Regions from separate parts of the Colwellia sp. MT41 genome, predicted to be linked through region 2. Evidence: predicted binding sites of a transcription regulator. Region 2 holds the regulator's gene; each other region holds the start of a gene.
What was found. The regulator sigma-54, encoded in region 2, starts transcription at its own class of promoters, with help from an activator protein. The targets are predictions, from matches to a motif close to GTTGGCACGNNNNTNGNNT.
Positions count from the first base shown of each region.

Region 1: a site for sigma-54 is predicted at 1,539-1,557, ahead of CMT41_RS19395 (DVUA0089 family protein). Genes of this name have one in related genera too.
Region 3: a site for sigma-54 is predicted at 2,275-2,293, ahead of CMT41_RS12010 (DUF3192 domain-containing protein). Genes of this name have one in related genera too.
Region 4: a site for sigma-54 is predicted at 1,233-1,251, ahead of glnK (P-II family nitrogen regulator). Genes of this name have one in related genera too.

Region 1 covers NZ_CP013145.1:3,145,901-3,150,668, reverse strand. The annotation lists gene CMT41_RS13470 (IS1595-like element ISCosp3 family transposase) at 1-389, opposite strand, end outside; gene CMT41_RS13465 (hypothetical protein) at 451-687, opposite strand; gene CMT41_RS19220 (hypothetical protein) at 1,015-1,182, opposite strand; gene CMT41_RS19395 (DVUA0089 family protein) at 1,623-2,201, shown strand; gene CMT41_RS13455 (PH domain-containing protein) at 2,326-2,673, opposite strand; gene CMT41_RS13450 (hypothetical protein) at 2,799-3,467, opposite strand; gene CMT41_RS13445 (hypothetical protein) at 3,616-4,050, opposite strand; gene CMT41_RS13440 (hypothetical protein) at 4,129-4,768, opposite strand, start outside.
Region 2 covers NZ_CP013145.1:3,755,540-3,760,307, reverse strand. The annotation lists gene rapZ (RNase adapter RapZ) at 1-363, opposite strand, end outside; gene ptsN (PTS IIA-like nitrogen regulatory protein PtsN) at 391-861, opposite strand; gene hpf (ribosome hibernation promoting factor) at 969-1,256, opposite strand; gene CMT41_RS15905 (RNA polymerase factor sigma-54) at 1,283-2,800, opposite strand; gene lptB (LPS export ABC transporter ATP-binding protein) at 2,919-3,674, opposite strand; gene lptA (lipopolysaccharide transport periplasmic protein LptA) at 3,664-4,308, opposite strand; gene lptC (LPS export ABC transporter periplasmic protein LptC) at 4,271-4,768, opposite strand, start outside.
Region 3 covers NZ_CP013145.1:2,800,046-2,804,813, forward strand. The annotation lists gene CMT41_RS12005 (GNAT family N-acetyltransferase) at 986-1,657, opposite strand; gene CMT41_RS12010 (DUF3192 domain-containing protein) at 1,828-2,220, opposite strand; gene CMT41_RS12015 (hypothetical protein) at 2,413-2,781, shown strand; gene syd (SecY-interacting protein) at 2,786-3,397, opposite strand; gene queF (NADPH-dependent 7-cyano-7-deazaguanine reductase QueF) at 3,452-4,312, shown strand; gene CMT41_RS12030 (M61 family metallopeptidase) at 4,375-4,768, opposite strand, start outside.
Region 4 covers NZ_CP013145.1:598,130-602,897, forward strand. The annotation lists gene CMT41_RS02585 (alginate export family protein) at 1-502, opposite strand, end outside; gene CMT41_RS19445 (glutaredoxin family protein) at 792-887, shown strand; gene glnK (P-II family nitrogen regulator) at 1,297-1,635, shown strand; gene CMT41_RS02600 (ammonium transporter) at 1,648-2,928, shown strand; gene CMT41_RS02610 (peptidylprolyl isomerase) at 3,287-4,078, opposite strand; gene CMT41_RS02615 (hypothetical protein) at 4,426-4,768, shown strand, end outside.

The DNA.
Region 1 (4,768 bases), 610 kb from region 2:
TCTAGAAACCGGTGACGCCAAAGAAATGCTGTGTTCTTATCAACACCGCATAATTTGGCTGCTTTTCTAATACTCAACCCATCAATTAATGTTTGAGCATAGGTTAGCCACTTATCGCGTTGGCGTAATCTAGCCAGTGGCGTTTTAGTTAATGGATTACATGTTTTTTGACAGGTTGCACACCGATAACGGGGCAGTCCATGGCTTGAACCCCATGGTTTTAATAACGTTGACTGACAGTGAGGACATCGTTGCAACGTTGCCTGAACTGATAAAACTTCTTCTGCCGATAATTCAGTCTGTCCTAGTCTCTGATGAAGTCGTTGTCGCTGACTCGGCGATAACAATGTAAGCTGCTGTAAAAAATGAGTAAATTGTTGTTCATTCATGAGTGTCACCTTGGAAGTTATTCACACATAAATTAAGTATGGTACCTTTGCAACAATTTACTCAGACATAGCCTATTTTATGGGGCTTATCGTTTATTGTGAATGTTACATAACGAACACCATTTTTATTTTCTTTTAAGACTAGCTTACGGTGATTAGCACTCAGGTATTCAGAGTCGATTGAGTAACTACCTAATGGTGTAGTGAGTAAAGACTTGAATATATTGGCATGTATGCGGTGATACTCACCAGTGTAAGCCCTTGTTTGTGTTCTGCCGTAATGATGACCTTTAGGCATTGTCATTTACCCTGAAAACTAAAGTTAAGATATATTGTCTTCGCCTATTTCCCTACGTGCTGTCATAACACCAACTTGTTTAATTGGAGCACAAACAAAAGGCATAAGTTTAGTTAACCTGAACTCTGGATAATGAGTGCTTGATGTATAAGTAAAAACAACGACTTACGGTTGTTAAGAACAAAATATACAAGATTAAGTAGTAATATACACTATCAATGTTTCAATTTATTCGATTATCAAGGCAACACGTTTATGAATAACGGGTTATTTATCGACGTGTTAACGCTGAGAATCGGATAAAGGGGAATATTGAGCAAGTGCTGCTTATCCAGAGTTCAGGTTAGTTAAGAAGTTTAACCTTTGAACCGGGTCTTTAATTTCAGCTAATGTGTTTGGTAAGTTGGTTAATTCATCTTGAATGGCTTTGTTGATTAAATGCCTGATATCGCCAGCCATGTATTTACTGGTAGGTGTTTTGTTAGTTGCTGTCATATTAAAGTCTTTATTGTAAGGATATGTTTACATTGTATCATGTTTATCTTGTGCGAAAAACAGGGTTAACGTACTACTTTTCTTAGGTTCTTATGGGGCGAGCTGTTCTATGTTTATGCTTTTCCTATACAGTATTACTGCTGGTTTAACTGCCTTTATAAATATTCAATGTCATTGATAGGTTGTTGTTAATGCGCGGGGCTATACTTGATAGGCCGTGAACGCGATAGTGATGATGTTTGTTAAGCCAAGGTAGATAACAACTTATGATTGGATAAGTGTCTACTAACTTTACACTTTTTAATTTACCATTGTTAATTTACCGGTAAAGTGATGAAAAATAGTAATTTATTATAAGTGGTATGATTTTTGCTTTAAGCTGAAAAGCATTAACTAAAATGCCTTTCTATTTCAAGGAATGTATTACAAAGGAAAATACGATGAATATAAAAATGATAAAAGCGGCTGTTGCTGGATTAGTTTTATCTGTTAGTGGTTTTGCTAATGCAGGTTTGATTACTCTTGATGGACGTATCGACTCAGGCGCAGAAGTAGACCATTGGATATTAAATGTTACAAGTAGCGGCCTGTTCACTTTTGATGTATTAGCTTACGAAGGGGACTATGATGATTTTTTTGATAATGGAACAAATAACGATCATTTAGATAGTTATATTTATTTATTTTCTAACGATATTAATGGTTCGCTAGTTGACTCAAATGATGACGGTGAACTTGGAAACGATGGTTCAACTGAAGACTACGATAGTTTTATGTCTGTCAATCTTAATGTTGGAACATATGTTTTTGCAATTGGTGATTATCACCTAAATGAAGCTGGTGCTAGAGATGGAATTAATGAAAGCAATACTAATGAAATTAGCGTGGGTAATTACAGGGTATCTATTTCATCTCAAGCTGGTGTGTTAAGTACTAACTCAGTACCTGAACCAACAACCCTTGCCATCTTCGCCTTAGGTATTATGGGTTTAGCAGCACGTAGATTCAAAAAACAGTAATCTAGTCTGTTTCATACTCTAACATTCAAGTAATGAGTAAAACATTAAGCACCATTGATTGGTGCTTTTTTATTGCCTGAAGAAAGTTACCGCCATTTATAGCAAGCTAATATATGTGGAAAATTCACTTACCTCTTACGTTTTCTAAATTACTTTCTATTTGCGCTTTTATCTCTTCAAGGTGAACTACATAAAGCAATTCAAACCATGAACCATGAGCATATAAATATATTGTGCTGTAGTTAAATTCCTTACCTAACAAGGTACTTACTATTTCAATATTCTCTACTGTTTTAAGCTGAAGCTTATCTAGTCTATAGGTAAAAATTCCTGTTCTAGATTGAACCTCATTGTCGGATATTTTAACAACGACAAAATAGGGTGAAATTATAATATGTGCGCCTTTTAAAACGTACAACGTTGGCAGTAACAATAAACTGTAAACAGTTTCAGGTTGGTATTTATCGCCCAATAAAAACTCACCAAGCAAATTAAATAATAGGTATTAAATATAAACCCTCATTATTTTAAATATGATTTCCAAGAATACTTCGAATATTATTTTCCATTTACAAGTGGGAATGGTAATTCCATTTTTCATGCTTGCTCCCACTCACTTAGCCATTCATCGGTAGTTTGTTGATGTGTTTTGTCTGGCTGTTGTATGTCACTTGTTCGGTTGTTGTTTGGATTAAGCTGTGAAAACCTAGCCCATACCTCACCATGGAAAAGGTTAAGCAAAGGTATGATTTTATCTTCTACTTTAGCGCCATGAGCAAAAGTAGGTATGAAAAAACACTGCTTTAAGTTCCCCATGTAATCATGAAAGCTAGATAATCTTGGGGGTAAACTCAAACCCGTTGAAAGCCAAAATTGGTAGAATTTATATTTTTTGCTAATACGGAATTGTCCTTTAGGTAAGCAACTACCTTTTATCCCATTGTTAGTTGTACGGCTTCTTTTTAGGTCAACATTAAAGGTTAAGTAGCAATCCTCACCTGTTGATATATTAATTAACTGTAGTGTCATTCCTGGGCTTTTATGTTTGCCATAATATCCCGTTGAATAGTTATCGTAGATATAAACATTAACATCAAGCAAAGCGGCTATTTCTATCAACAAACGAGTTGAGTTTTCAGCAAGCCATTTTTTAGGTACTGGCTGTTTACTTGCTGGCGTTATAACTAAGTTACCTTTGATAATATCAATGTGATCACCCCTAGAAAATAAAGTTTCTAGCAATGAGCATTTTTTTAAATGTGTCATTGTGGGATACTCTCTTATGAATAAGCTAGTGGTGAGGTCGGCAAAACTACAGCCACTAGCGAATTTATCGAAAGCTGCTTTGAATTACTTCTTAGCGGCTTTTGTCTTTATATAAAGAGCTATCTGCTCAGGTGACATTGATATGATATCAACGGGGTGTGGTGGTGTTGTGCCTGTAAAGTGGCACTTTACGCGTCCATGATCTAACCTCTACGCCTGATGTGAGTTTTTGGTAATTGAATTCAAGATCGATTGCTTCAGAGCCAAGTAAAGTTAAATCCCAAACACCTCGAATAGACCTAACTTGGGTATGATCCAGTGAAGGTAGCCAAAAATCATTTAGTAGATTGATTTCTTCCGGAGAAAATTTATCTAAATAAGCCCCAAGCCCTTTATCTGAAGTGTCTCTTTGACCTAAATACGCACAAGTTCCATTTACAAAGTTTACAGATAAAGTTAAATGTTTATCTAAAGCAAACCTATAAATATCTGCTTCTGTAACCGGCTCATCTAAAGCTATTGAAATATGATTTATAGCTTCTTGTAAGGTCAGCCATTTTTTCAATTTGTATAATTTACTCATGTATCCCTACCAGTTTAAAGTTCATTAGTTGGCTATTCTCAACTTTCATTCTGTTATATATACTCAGCCTCTAGCATATTACCCTACTGTTTTTTTTATATTGAAAATTTCAATTAATATTTTTTTAACTATTTCAGCATCTCGTTTTGTAGAGGTAATTGAAGCATGAAGCCATGTATCAATATCACTCATTTGTATTGTCTCTCTATCGAATTTATCTTTCCAAATAGGGTAATTACTAACAGCTTTTTGGATGCTCTCAAATAATAATGACATCGTTTTAGTCTTAAGTATTCGGTCGTCTAAATCTATTGGGACTTGTGACTTTTCAATATCATTCTCAATACAGCTATACTCAAACTTTTCTATATCTTCTCTTAGTACAACCAATTCAGATATGTTAGGGGTATTGTCTGTTGGGTAAGAGAAACCGTCATATATTGAATATTTACCAGTCTCCTCTCGTTCTTCCTTAGATAAAGGTAATAAATCTACTGGTTGGTAAAGCTTATTATCATTATCTCTTAATATCATTCCATCCATAGCAACAAATTCTGAATCTTTACCTGTAAGCCAGTCTGAAATATGCCCCTTCATTGCGCCTGTATTTAAATCTATTCTATAAGCACCGTCTGTTATAAATGGCTTGCCTATAGTTGTAATACCATTCGTTAATTTGGTTTCCTTGAGAGATAACAAACCTATGTCCGGCATGATT
Region 2 (4,768 bases):
TGACTTTTCTCGGGTAATCGCTTGCTCAAGGGTCATATTCTCCTTTATAAGGGGGTGCAAACGACGTGTTTCACTAAAACGCCTGATTAAGTCTTTATCATCGGCATCAAGAAATAAGGTATTAACGTCTACTGCTCTAGGTAAGTAGGCAATGATTTCAGGAATATCTTCGGGATCTTTTGGTAAATTTCGTACATCTAAACTGACGGCAACGTTTTCATAGTCATTGATAACCGTATGGATTAATGCCGGTAAGAGGTTAATTGGAATGTTATCGACACAATAATAACCAAGATCTTCTAATACGCGTAGGGCAACTGATTTACCCGAGCCAGAGCGGCCACTAACTATGATTAGTTTCATTCTTATATCTTATATCCGTGTACTTTACTATATGGCATCTAGGGTATTACTAGCTTGTTGAATTAGGTTATAGAGTGCTTGATTATCATGGCATTTGCGAACTCGCTTAATCATCTTTTTATTACTAAATAATTTAGCGATACTTTGTAGGGTAATTAAGTGTTCTTTACAGCTATTTTCCGGCACAAATAAGGCAATAAAAACATCTACATTCCTATTATCTATGGCATCAAAATCAATAGCTTGTTCTGTTGTTATTAACACTGCGACAGCTTTATTGGCATTAGGTAATCGACCATGGGGTATGGCAATGCCGTTTCCTATGCCGGTACTACCCATTTTTTCTCTATTAAGTAAACTTTCTAGCAGATCATCTTGTTCTATATCACCGATTTGCTTGGCAGCGAGTTGACAAATTTTTTCTAAAATACGTTTTTTACTGGTGATTTCTACATCACAAGTGGTACAGCTTGTTGTTAATATTTCTGATAATTGCATAATGGTGTTAATTATTTTAGGCGCCCAACTGTGCTAATTCATTTAGCTTAGGGCGCCAGATTTATCGGCTTTAATTACTTTAAAGCGTATTCATGATTTAGCTAAGCTTAGTGCTGAGCTATCTTACCTTTATACTTAAGGATTTGTCGATCAAGTTTATCAACTAGAGTATCAATAGAAGCATACATGTCGCCGTTAACTGCTGAGGCAAACACTTCACCGCCATTAATATGGATATTGGCTTCTGCTTTTTGGTTAAGCTTTTCTACGGTAAGTACGACATGAATATTATTGATATGATCAAAATGTCGTTCTAGTTTTGAGAACTTGCTATCAACATATTTTCGTAATGAACTTGTTACTTCTACATGATGGCCAGAAAGATTAATTTGCATAAGCATGATCCTTTTATGGTAGTGTTTTAAAGTAAACTCTTACGTTGGTTTGATGGTGGTATCGCTAATGATTCTCGGTATTTAGCAATAGTCCGTCGCGCCACTTTTATTCCCTGCTCGGCCAGTATATCAGCCATTTTGCTGTCACTTAACGGTTTAGCAGGTGTTTCCGCTAAGATAAGTTTTTTAATTAAAGAACGAATTGCGGTCGATGAACATTCACCACCATTTTCGGTACTAACATGGCTGGAGAAGAAGTATTTTAACTCAAAAATCCCTCTTGGTGTGTGCATGTATTTTTGCGTGGTCACTCGAGATATGGTGGATTCGTGCATATCAACAGCTTCAGCAATATCATTGAGCACCATAGGAAGCATGGCTTCAGCACCATGCTCTAAAAATCCTTGCTGACGCTGAACTATGCAATTGGACACCTTGAGTAAGGTGTCATTACGAGATTCTAAGCTCTTAATAAACCATTTGGCTTCTTGCAAGTTTGATCTAATAAATTGACCATCATTAGTTGATGATTTCATTGTTTTAGACATGGCCGCATATTGCTTATTAATAGAGAGTTTTGGTGCCGTGTCCGAATTTAACTCAACCACCCAGCGACCATTTTTCTTTTCAACGGTAACATCAGGAATAACGTATTGGTTATTACCTTTAATTACCGCATCACCTGGACGAGGATTTAAGCTTTGAATTAAACGCATAACTTCACGCAGTTGATCTTCTTTTAATTTGGTTTTACGCATTAACTGACGGTAATCTCGGTTACCAAGTAAATCAATATGTTCATTGATAATGAGTTTACTTTCTTTCAGATAAGGGGTATCAGCACTAAATTGATTCAACTGAATAAGTAAACAATCAGCAATTGAGCGAGCAGCGACGCCAATAGGGTCAAACATATTAATACGTTTTAAGACCGCTTCAACTTCATCCTGCTCTAGCCCTTCTGTACCGACACTTTCTAGAATTTCTTCTGGTGATACGGTTAAATAACCGGCATCATCAACTGCTTCAATAATGGCAATAGCGATGGTTTTATCGGTATCAGTGAAAGGCGTTAATTCCATTTGCCACAATAGATGATCTTGAATGGAGTCCGTGGTTTCCCCTTGATAGGTATAATCATCGGCAGGGCTACTAACTGCGCCGGTATTTGAAACGCCAGCACTGTAACTTTCTTCCCAGGTGGTATCGATATTTAGTTCTTCGGGTATTTCCTTTTTTTCCATGGCCTCAGTGGTACTGATTTCGTCAATACTTGCTGGTTGCTCTTCACTCCCGTCACTTGTTGTCAGCTCAGTGTTAGTTTCAGAGACACTGGTTGTAAATGCTTCTTCAAGATTGTTTTCATCGCTAGTATTTTCATTTTCAACTTTTTCATCAAGCTCAAGTAATGGATTGCTCTCTAATACTTCTTGAATTTCTTGTTGTAATTCTAACGTTGACAGTTGCAACAGCTTGATTGCTTGTTGCAACTGCGGAGTCATGGTTAATTGTTGTCCAATACGGAGCTGTAGTGTAGGTCGCATCTAGGTTATATGATTTCCTATTTATTATTCTTAGTAGTTATAGTTTGCTAATCTATCACTACTTTGCTCTTAAATTGTTCTGCTTAAAGCTAGTCATTTTCGCTTTAGTATAGCCTTACTATAGCGTGAATTGTTCGCCAAGGTATACATCTCTCACTTTTTGATTAGCAAGAATTTGCTCGGCATTGCCTTGGGCAATTATTTCACCGTGGCTAACGATATAGGCATGCTCACAAACGTCTAAAGTTTCTCTAACATTATGGTCGGTGATTAATATACCTATGCCGCGCTCTTTTAATTGTAATATTATTTTTTTAATGTCGCCAACCGAAATAGGGTCAACACCAGCAAAGGGTTCATCTAATAAAATAAATTGTGGCTCAGCCGCTAATGCTCGGGCAATTTCAACGCGTCGTCTTTCACCACCTGACAAGCTCATGCCGGTATTATCTTTGATATGACAAATATGAAACTCTTCTAACAGGTGTTCAAGTTTTTCCGCGCGTTGTGTTTCAGTAAGCTCTTTACGTATTTGTAAGATAGCCATGATATTATCACTAACGGTGAGTTTTCTAAAAATTGATGCTTCTTGCGGTAAATAACCTATGCCCATGCGGGCTCTTTCATGCATAGGAATAAGTGTTAAGTCTTGGCCATTGAGTTTGATAGTGCCACCATCATTGGGGACTAAGCCAACAATCATATAAAAGGAGGTGGTTTTGCCAGCGCCATTGGGTCCTAATAAGCCAACTATTTGCCCAGCATTAACTTGTAAACTGACATTTTTAACAACCTGTCTATTTTTATAGGACTTAGATAAACCCTCGGCAATTAACGTGTTTACCGAGGGTTTACTATCGATATTAGTAGCCACTGCCATTACCTTTTTTATCTGCTTCTTGCTCAATTACGTTATCAGCGGATTGTTCCGCTTTAGACTTTTCGTGAGTTTCTTTTTGTTTCTTTAATATTGTTGGTTGCAGTATGGTGGTAACAGACTGGTTATCAGAGCCCTGTGCTTCTAGTTTTTCGCTTAAGGTATTATAAGTGATTATATCACCACTGACCTCACTACCCGCTTGCTTGACCAGCGCATTACCTGAAATCTTGATCATATGAGCGTTAGGGGTATAGGTTATTTCATCGGCTTGTAAGCTAATTAAGCTACCGTCTTCTAGTCGCTGCTCAAAGGTGGCAGGATTTCCTTTGGCTAAATAGGTATCATTTTTTTCACCGGTTTTTTTATCAATACGACTAAATACCTTAACTATATCTGCGGTAATGGAAATAGAGCCTTGTCTAATACTGACATTATCTAAATAACTGGCAATTTTGTTTTTAAGGTCGGCAGATTGTCGTTGTGATTTAATGGTAATTTCTTGCTCTAAATCTTTTTTAGCCGCGTGGGCATTAGTAAATAAGAATAGGCTGCAAGTTAGGGCTAGTACTTTCAAGGTACTTTGGTATAAATTAGCTATCATCATGTTTCTTATAAATTGTGCGTTCATGCTGGGTTAGGGTCATTTGTTTAGTGTTCAAATCGATAATTAATCCTGAGCCGTACATGGTGAAATCCCTGCCGACCACAATAACGGCTTGCTCTGAACTAATAATGTTGGTTTTTAAATCTAATACGATTTCTTTGCAGTGAATCTCTTTTATTAAGCTATCAATTTCAGTTGCTTGAATAAGCACCTGCCTTTTCAATTCAACACGATTATCTTTGTACAGTGTTGCTTCTTGGGCACTAATTTTCCACGGTTTACCTTGTTTTTGTGGATATAAAGTATAAAGTGGCGCTTCAAAGTAACTCACCTCCAAATCTGCATAATGTTCCATTCGTTCTGCTTCAATGGTGTGAGACAATTGTCCCGATTTACTATAAATTTTACTTTGTAGTTTCTCGGCGATAAAGTCAGGGCGCTGTTCATCAACGATTAAAGTATCTTGCTCTATTGATGCCGTGCG
Region 3 (4,768 bases), 960 kb from region 2:
TCTCCCTATTTATACATCCATTTAAGTAGCCATCCATAACTACTGTCTTGCTGACCTTGGTAATCCTAACCAAGCCACATCCTTAAACATATCATCCTTAATTAGCATCTTCCTGACACCGTTCCCTGAATTAATCGTCCTTAACTAATCTCCCTATTTATACATCCATTTAAGTAGCCATCCATAACTACTGTCTTGCTGACCTTGGTAATCCTAACCAAGCCACATCCTTAAACATATCATCCTTAATTAGCATCTTCCTGACACCGTTTCCTGAATTAATCGTCCTTAACTAATCTCCCTATTTATACATCCATTTAAGTAGCCATCCATAACTACTGTCTTCCTGACCTTGGTAATCCTAACCAAGCCACATCCTTGTTCATATCATCCATAGTAGCATCCTGCTACTAGACCTCGTCCTTAAAGCCTCCTTGTTAAACCTTTTTATAAATAGCACCAAAGTATTATTTATAATTAAAGCATCCAGCTTTAGGCTCTCCCTATACGCTACACAAGCATCCCTACTCATATCATCCTTGACTTGCATCCATTGCATCCTATTGACTCAACTCAATCCGTAAGTTATGTTTACTGTCCTCAGTAAGTCCTTATGTCGCTGCAATTCCATTTTAGCAACATGCATCGTCCCTAATCACGTTACAAGTAACGCTGAAGCCCCCTGCTCCTTGTCTTCCTGACATGTTTAATAGTACACCTAAATTTCATTTATCGATGCGTATTAACAAGCAAACTCTAAATGTAAAAACAATGTAACAAGCGATAATTCATGTAAACATACAAAAAACAATATGTTACAGATCAACCATTCCACATTGCAGCAGAAATTGCCAATATATCTCACAAAGCTGTAAGACATGTCTTACAAAAAAAATAGCACTTTGTCGGTGCTATTTTTTATTAAGGGAATTACTTGAGAGAGATAAGGCCTAATATAGCCTTAAAATATGCCAATAAAGTGCAGCTATTCCACTTTATCTCGATAGTGAACCATTACCGCACCACACACGTTTCCTACCGATACCTCTTTAACCGTTTGGTAATCAACATGCTTAAAAAATTCTTTAAATTTTTCTGAGGTAGCATAAACGGCTACCCCTTCACTATCTGGGTGTTCATCCAAAACAGTATTGACGGCGGCCATTAAGTAATGACCAAAACCATGCTGCTGATGCAGAGGATGAACAGCAATAAATGATAGGAAATGGAAAACCTTTAAGGGGACAGCAGCCAAGACAATTTGTTCTTTTTTCATCATCTGCTTAGTACTAAAGTAACCGGCATTTAATAGCATTTTAAGACGCCAATGCCAAAAACGATCAGTTGCCAAGGTTTCATCTGGGCTGTTAATACAGGCGACACCAACCATAGATTCCCCGAGATACAAACCAATCATGGGTTGTTTTGCTTGCCAAAAAGCATTGAGTTCTTCTCTAATAGCACCACGAAGACGTTGCTCATAATCTTCTTTATCGCTATTAAATATCTCTAAAAAAACGGGGTCATCATGATAAGCTTGATATAAAAGTGACGCTGCTAATTTCAACTCATGAGCACTCAAATAAGTCGCTCGAATATTAACGTTTTGGTCTAAATTGTCATCAATACTATTTTCTACCGATTCGGTTTCACTCATTATATTCTCCTACTCTGACGGTGGATTATTTGCTAACCTAACAACTCACCATAGCAGCATAATTTCAAACAGGTCAAATATAATTCGTTTAACTACCATGAAAGCCATATAATTTAGATAAAAAAATACCCCGCTAAGCGAGGCATTTAAGTAATAGTAATAATAGATAATTAGTTAGCTTTTACCTGTTGAGTTTTCAAAAAATCGCCACCATTACCGGTTTCAACTAATTTGCCATTAATAAACTGTAAGAAAGTACATTCATCTTTTGTTGTTAAACCATCTTTATGTTTACGTTGGGTACGATAATATAAAACACGCACCGTATCATCGCCGTCAGTATAAGTCTCAGAAAAATCAGCGACACCTAAGTTTGCCTGCATATCCATAAAAGAAGCACCCAATTGAACGTTAGCAATTTTTTTACGGTTGTTGTAGGCACGATCTTTACTATCGCTGACAAAACCATGATCAATACCATCATCGTTTATTTTAATAACACAACCAGATAATGTCATTGCTAGTGGTGCAGCAATGAGTAAAGCAAGTATTGATTTTTTCATATCTATATTCCCTAGAGGTAAAATGTAATTGTTATAATAATCCTTTACTCAGAATTGCAAAAAACAAGCCAACCACATAAGTCATTGAATAGATGATATTTTTTAAAATACATCAATGAAGTTGCAGACATTTTTAGTTATATTGGCTAAAATATAGTTAAATTAATTAATTATTTTTAATCAGTAAGTAAAATGACAATTATCGATGAAATTTTAATCTGTGCAAACCAACTTGCCAATGCAGGCAAAAAACCAACCGTAGCCTTGGTAAAAGCAAAGCTGAGCCAACGGACTCCGTTAGCCACATTAATCACCACATTAAAAAACTGGCAACACCAACCCGACTTTATTGCACCAGTAAGTGTTAAAGAACAGCAAGTTAGTCAAGACAAATCGAGCAACGATAACACTGCCCTACTAGACTCTCTCGTTGAAAATGGCGCGGTAAAGAAAATAATTCAGCAGTCATTAGCGCAAGAGTTAACCGAGATAAAAAATGAATTAGCGGAAGTAAAACTGCTTATCAAAAACTTAACTGAGCAAGTCAATCAAAAAAAATAACATCTTAGCTCTTTATTTTAGTATCAGTAACTAAACTCTTTGGCGTTAATTGACCGATAAAGCTGACTAATGAATCACTGAGTTTTTTATGTGGTTGACAACCGACACGTTCCACCCAAACTTCACCATTAGTATTATCGACAGAGATAATCATATCTTCTTCATCGGTAACAGCAAAGAACACGGTTTCAGCCTGCTTTAATCTTTGCTTCATTAAGATATGACCAATGATATTCTCTTGTAAACGGTCAAAATCTTCCCTATTCCAAGCAAAAAGCAGTGATAACTGCCCTTCACTACACTCTGCTACAATTTCGCCACTGAAAATAGTGGTGAAATAAGTCTTTATATCCGGATGTAGTTCAAGATCTAATGCCGACTCAACATTACTAAAAGATAGCGTCTCGGTATTTTCATCCGTGACTGACTCAGTTTTCACCGCCACGGGTTGCCAATAATGATGACTATCATCATGTGGACCTAATTCACAAGGTGATAACCATTGCTCATCATGCTCTCTGGTAGGTAAATGTCCAAATTGCTTGATGTGTTGTTGGCTAAAGTCTTTACTAAAGGCTAAAAGTGATTGCGCTAAAGTTTTATTTGTAGATGTCATATAAAGAAAAGATCCTTTAAAATAGCAAGATACTAGCTCACTACTGAAAAATTTATGGCCAATTATCAAAATGCAACGGAACTAAGCAAGTTAACACTGGGTAAAAGTACAGAATATTGCAGCGAATATACCGCAGAATTGCTACAAGGAGTACCTCGAAGTTTAAATAGAGATGACTTAGCTCTAGATCCAAACAATTTACCCTTTATTGGCGAAGATGTCTGGTATGGCTATGAACTTTCTTGGCTCAATGAAAAGGGCAAACCGGTAGTTGCAGTCGCTGAGTTTCGCTTTGCTTGTACCAGTGACAACATTGTTGAGTCAAAGTCTTTTAAGCTGTATTTAAATAGCTTTAATCAAACACGCTTTGCCAGTATCAAAGACGTTGAGCAAATATTAATTAAGGACTTATCAAACATTGCCGGCTCGCCAGCAAAAGTACGTTTATTTGCGGTCGATCACTGTCCCGCTTTAGCTATTGCAAAAAAACCAGATAATTGTATTTGTATCGATGGTGCAGATATCAGCATAGATAACTATCAATATGATGCACAGTTACTAGCTCAAGCACAAAAAAAAGATAAAAGTGCTAAAGTTGAGGAGCATTTAGTTAGTCATTTATTAAAGTCTAATTGTTTAATTACCAATCAACCTGATTGGGCAAGTATTTATATTCACTACCGCGGTAAAGCCATAGATCATGCCACACTATTAAAATATTTGATTTCCTTTCGCCAGCATAATGAGTTCCATGAGCAATGTATCGAAAGAATATACTGTGATTTGCAAAAATTTTGCCAACTTGATGAGCTTACCGTTTTCGCACGCTACACTCGACGCGGAGGGTTAGACATCAACCCGTTTAGAAGTAGTCATACTGAGCAAGCCCCTTTTGCCAGAACCTTACGTCAATAACCCAGCTTACTTTCTGCGAAAAGCATTAAAGCGAAATACTATTTCGCTTTAATGCTTATTTTTCACTCTGGTGTTTTTTCTGGCAAGTCAAGACCAGTCCAAGCCTTAAAAAATAGCTTTTGCTGCTGACTGGCCTTTGCTATAACAATAATTTTTAATTTATTTTTAGCGATAGCGCTAAGTTTAACCTTAGTCGTTATTAGTTTATCTCGGCGAAAATAAGTGAACTCAATGGTTTGCTCTGCTTTAAAGTCTTTTAGACGATTAACCAGATCCTTATCTACTATGCGTAAGCCATCTACCGCGACAATAACATCCTCTGTGGTTAAGCCAGCATGCCAGGCCGGACTGTCTTGCTCTACGGAAGAAATAACTAAACCCTGAGTACCATATTTAGTGTTAAGGCCAGTCCATACCTTAGTTTGCTTGCTCGACTTATCCTCACCAGTTTTAGCA
Region 4 (4,768 bases), 1.2 Mb from region 2:
TATATTGGGTACGAACGCCATCATAAGTTTGCTCATTTTGACGCCAGCTAACACCACCAACAAAGCGTTGATTGTTGTGTAAAATACGTTGGCGACCAACAACGGCGCTAAAACCATCATTTTTATATTGAATATAAGCTTGATTGACATCTGTGCCTTGAGGATCGGCAACCACAGGGTAGTCAGTGTTACCGTTAGTTTTACTATGGTAATCATCTACTAGAGCATCAACTTTATCCACTTCTATGGCCATGGAGAAATTACTGTAACTGCCCGTATTAACCGTGAGGCGACTTTTTAATGTTAACGCGGAAGCATTTTTGTCTATGCCATCTTGATTGACGCTTTCATAGCGGGCCCGTAATTCAATTTTAACCCTGCTATCACTCAGTGCTGCCGTAATGCTGCTGCCATGTTCAGTGTTACCGGCAAAGGCAGCAGGAGCCGCGAAAATAGCGGCGCTGATTAGCGATAAGGTAAACGTGTTTACGGTTGTTTTCATAATAATATCCTAAGGTCATGTTTTTTAAGTGGGTTAGTTAGCTTTGTTATTATTATTATGGGTATTAGTAACTGATGGCATGATTGTTACACCGCATTGCGCTAGCTAGTTTGATTTGAATCAAAGTTTGTTACAACTCTGCTCTAGCTTGGCCTTGTTGGTATTTTATTGGCGTTATTATTAGATAATGGCAGTAAGGGCACCGATAAAGAGTTACAGATTAAGCGAGCAACTAGGGTAAAATAGTGGCTAGCATTTTATGGTATGCCACTCTGAATAGGGCAAAGAAATGAAACGTATTGTCTTGTATACCACAGATAAGTGTCCGCATTGCCAAACGGCAAAACGTTACCTTGCACAGCAAGGTATTGCTTTTAGGTTATGAAACGGCCAAGGGGCAAAAAGAGTTTGCCGCTACTGGCCTACGTGGTGTACCGGTATTGAAGGTAGGTGAGCAACTACTCAATATTTTTCAGTGAAAGCTTTTAGTGCACTTTATAATAGTTAAAGCTTTATAATAGTGAAAAATCATCATAGTTTAAGGCTTTACCTCGTTCCCCCTAGGTAAAGCTATCCGCAAGTATAGTCATTTTTCCTCAGCTTATTATTTAGCCTAGCCTATTGCACCAGATGAACCCAGCGGCTTATCTTTATGCACACTCGTGGTGCATTTTGCTAGCTAAAAAAAACACCATTATATCTAAGTGATTAATTAATAGTGTTATTTTATGTTGGCATGTGAATTGTATTATCAAGTTGTTAGTCATTAAAAAGAACAATAACTAGGGGTAAACATGAAACTAATTAGCGCAATCATTAAACCATTCAAATTAGACGATGTCAGAGAGGCCATTTCTGAAATCGGCGTTGAGGGGATCACAGTCAGTGAGGTCAAAGGCTTTGGCCGTCAAAAGGGTCATACCGAATTATATCGCGGCGCAGAATACCAGGTGGATTTCTTACCCAAGGTGAAGCTGGAGATTGCTGTTAATGATGATATGGTTGAGCGTTTAGTCGAAACTATTACTAAAGCAGCTTACACCGGTAAAATTGGTGACGGTAAGATTTTTGTTTTCAACCTAGAGCAAGTCATTCGTATTCGTACGGGTGAACAAGACTCTGAAGCACTTTAAGGGATAGTAATTATGGAACAAAATATTTTTCAATTACAATATGCATTAGATACCTTTTACTTTCTTATGTGTGGTGCCTTAGTTATGTGGATGGCTGCGGGCTTCTCTATGTTAGAGGCTGGCTTAGTACGTGCCAAAAACACCACTGAAATTCTAACCAAAAATGTCGCGCTTTATGCCATTGCTTGTATTATGTATCTTATTGTTGGCTACGATATCATGTATGGCGGCGGCGTTTTCTTAAATGGCATTGCCCTTGATGGCGCTAGTGATGCTGATGCACTGGTTGCTGCAGTATTAGCCGAGTCTGCTGAAGCCGGCTTTGAGGGTGGCGCTGTTTATTCCAATGCGGCTGATTTCTTCTTCCAAGTAGTGTTTGTTGCCACTGCTATGTCGATAGTGTCAGGTGCTGTTGCTGAGCGTATGAAACTGTGGGCATTTCTTGCTTTTACTGTGGTATTAACGGGTTTTATTTATCCTATGCAAGGTAGCTGGACTTGGAACGGTGAAGCCGTCTTTGGTTTATATACCTTAGCTGACTTAGGCTTTTCAGACTTTGCTGGCTCAGGCATTGTCCATATGGCGGGTGCTTCTGCCGCCTTAGCAGGTGTTATATTATTAGGTGCTCGTAAGGGAAAATACGGTAAAGACGGTAAAGTGAATGCCATTCCTGGAGCTAACTTGCCGATGGCAACCTTAGGTACGTTCATTTTATGGATGGGTTGGTTTGGTTTTAATGGTGGTTCAGTATTAAAACTAGCCGATATTAATAGTGCTAACTCTGTGGCTATGGTGTTTTTAAATACCAATGCTGCCGCGGCAGCTGGCGCAATTTCCGCTTTGGTTTTTGCTAAAATCTTATTCAAAAAAGCCGATTTAACCATGACATTAAACGGCGCTTTAGCAGGACTTGTGGCCATTACGGCTGAACCCTCTACCCCGTCACCATTACAAGCAACTCTATTTGGCGCTATTGCTGGCGTGATTGTGGTGTTATCAATTCTTGCTCTGGACAAAATTAAGATTGATGATCCCGTCGGTGCTATTTCAGTACACGGCGTGGTTGGTTTCTTTGGTTTGTTAATCGTACCTATTACCAACTCATCAGCTAGCTTTAGTGGGCAATTGATTGGTGCTGCTACTATCTTTGTCTGGGTATTTGGTACTAGCTTTGTTGTTTGGTTTGCTCTGAAGAAAATCATGGGTATTCGTGTCAGCGCTGAAGAAGAGTATGAAGGTGTTGATATCTCTGACTGTGGTATGGAAGCTTATCCAGAGTTTACTAGGGGTTAAGCGCACCAGAGGTTAATAGTCTCGTGCTTAAAAAGTCAGAGACTAATAACGCTCTACACTAAACAAAAAAAGCAGCGATATCGAGCACGATACGCTGCTTTTTTATTGGGTTTTTCACTAGCTGCTAGGCATTAGGCTCAAGGCGGCGAACTTGATGGTCATCAGAAACTAAACGTGAGAGTGTCATTCGCTGAACAAAAATGGACAATACATGTTTTACTGCTGTAGGCGCGACTTCAGTCGCGCTTAATGCCTTAATCGATTGCGCGAATAAATTCACGCCTACAAATAAATGACCACTCAAGGCGTAATACAGTTCACTTTCTTAACTGACTGACATTAGCCGGTAAGTCTTTTATTAACGAATAAAACGTTTTCTTGTTGAAACAAGGGCTAACATAACCAGCGAAAGCCAGGTTATAGAACCACCACTGTCTGCATTAATAAGGGTATTTTTAACAGGAATTAAATCGCTGTCAGTTACTTCAGAATTATCAATAATAGTTACATATTCAATAACAACAAAATTATCCATGCCAGGCGCGCCCATGTCATTACATGTTTGATTGTCAGCCATGACCATAGGAATACCTTCTAAATTGTCATAGGTACATAACTTAAGCAGAGCTATTTTTTCTACAATATCCAACCCTTCAATTACTTGACCAAAAACGGTAAAACCACCATTTTGTCGATCTAAATTATCGCTGTTATCGGCTAAGTTAAAAAACCATTGGTTAGTAGCACTATGAACACTGTTGCCTTTTTTCGCCATGGCTATAGTGCCTTTAACATTAGAATAAACAGGTTCGTTTATCACAGCAACATTCGATGAAAGCGGTGTTAATGGCCAGGTACCGGTAAATTGATAACCGCCGCCTTGGACAATAAAGTCGGTAACGACTCGATGAACAACTGAATTGTTGTAATGGCCATCATTTAAATAAGTAAGGAAGTTCTTCACCGTTTCAGGTGTCGTGGTATCAAACAAGTTAACTTTAATGCTTTCTGTACTTAGTGATGTTTTAATTTCAACTATGGTAGCATTAGCCGTATTGGCAAAACCTAAACTTGCCGTGGCGATGCTGAGAAGGGCGAGTACTTTACGGGTGTTTGTTGTTATTGTTTTTTTAGTTATTGGTGTAAACATGGACAGCCTAATAGTGCGGTAAGTGGTTATAAATCGTATCTCATAGTAAAGGCTGTGTTCGATGTTAACAAGTAGCTGTAGCACTTTAGTAACAATAGCAAGATATCACTAATACCATTTTCATTAAGTTTGTGATCTTGTTGTGCTCAGGACAAATATTTCAGCACAAGGCGCTCGATTGACCAATAGCGGGCTATTTTACCCCCACACGTGGGCAAGAACTTAGTGATATTGCTATAATCCAAGGCATAGCTGAAAAGTACTGAGCTTTTTCTTGTTATACACTAAAGGAGGATTACACTAGCAGCTACTTTACTAACAACTTCTTCTAGAATTACGGAGTCCCTATGAAAAAAATATTTTTAGTCAGTATTATTCTGCTTTCATTATCACTATCTAGCCTTGCTCAGGCCAATGTTAAGCTGGGTGTGGCGGTAGACATGGACTTAAGTATTGTTGCCCAAATTGATCGCTATAATATCATCTTAGGTGATAGTGGCTTTGCCGTTGATTATTTAGTGAAAACCGGTAACTTTGATAATAAAACACCATTATCTTGGTATTTTGCGGGCGGTGGCTGGGCTGGTTGGAATCATGGTTATGGTGTACGTGCTCCGATAGGCGTTGCTTGGTACTTTGCTAAAGGTTGGGATGTATATGGGCAAGTACAACCGGTAGCAAACTTTGATA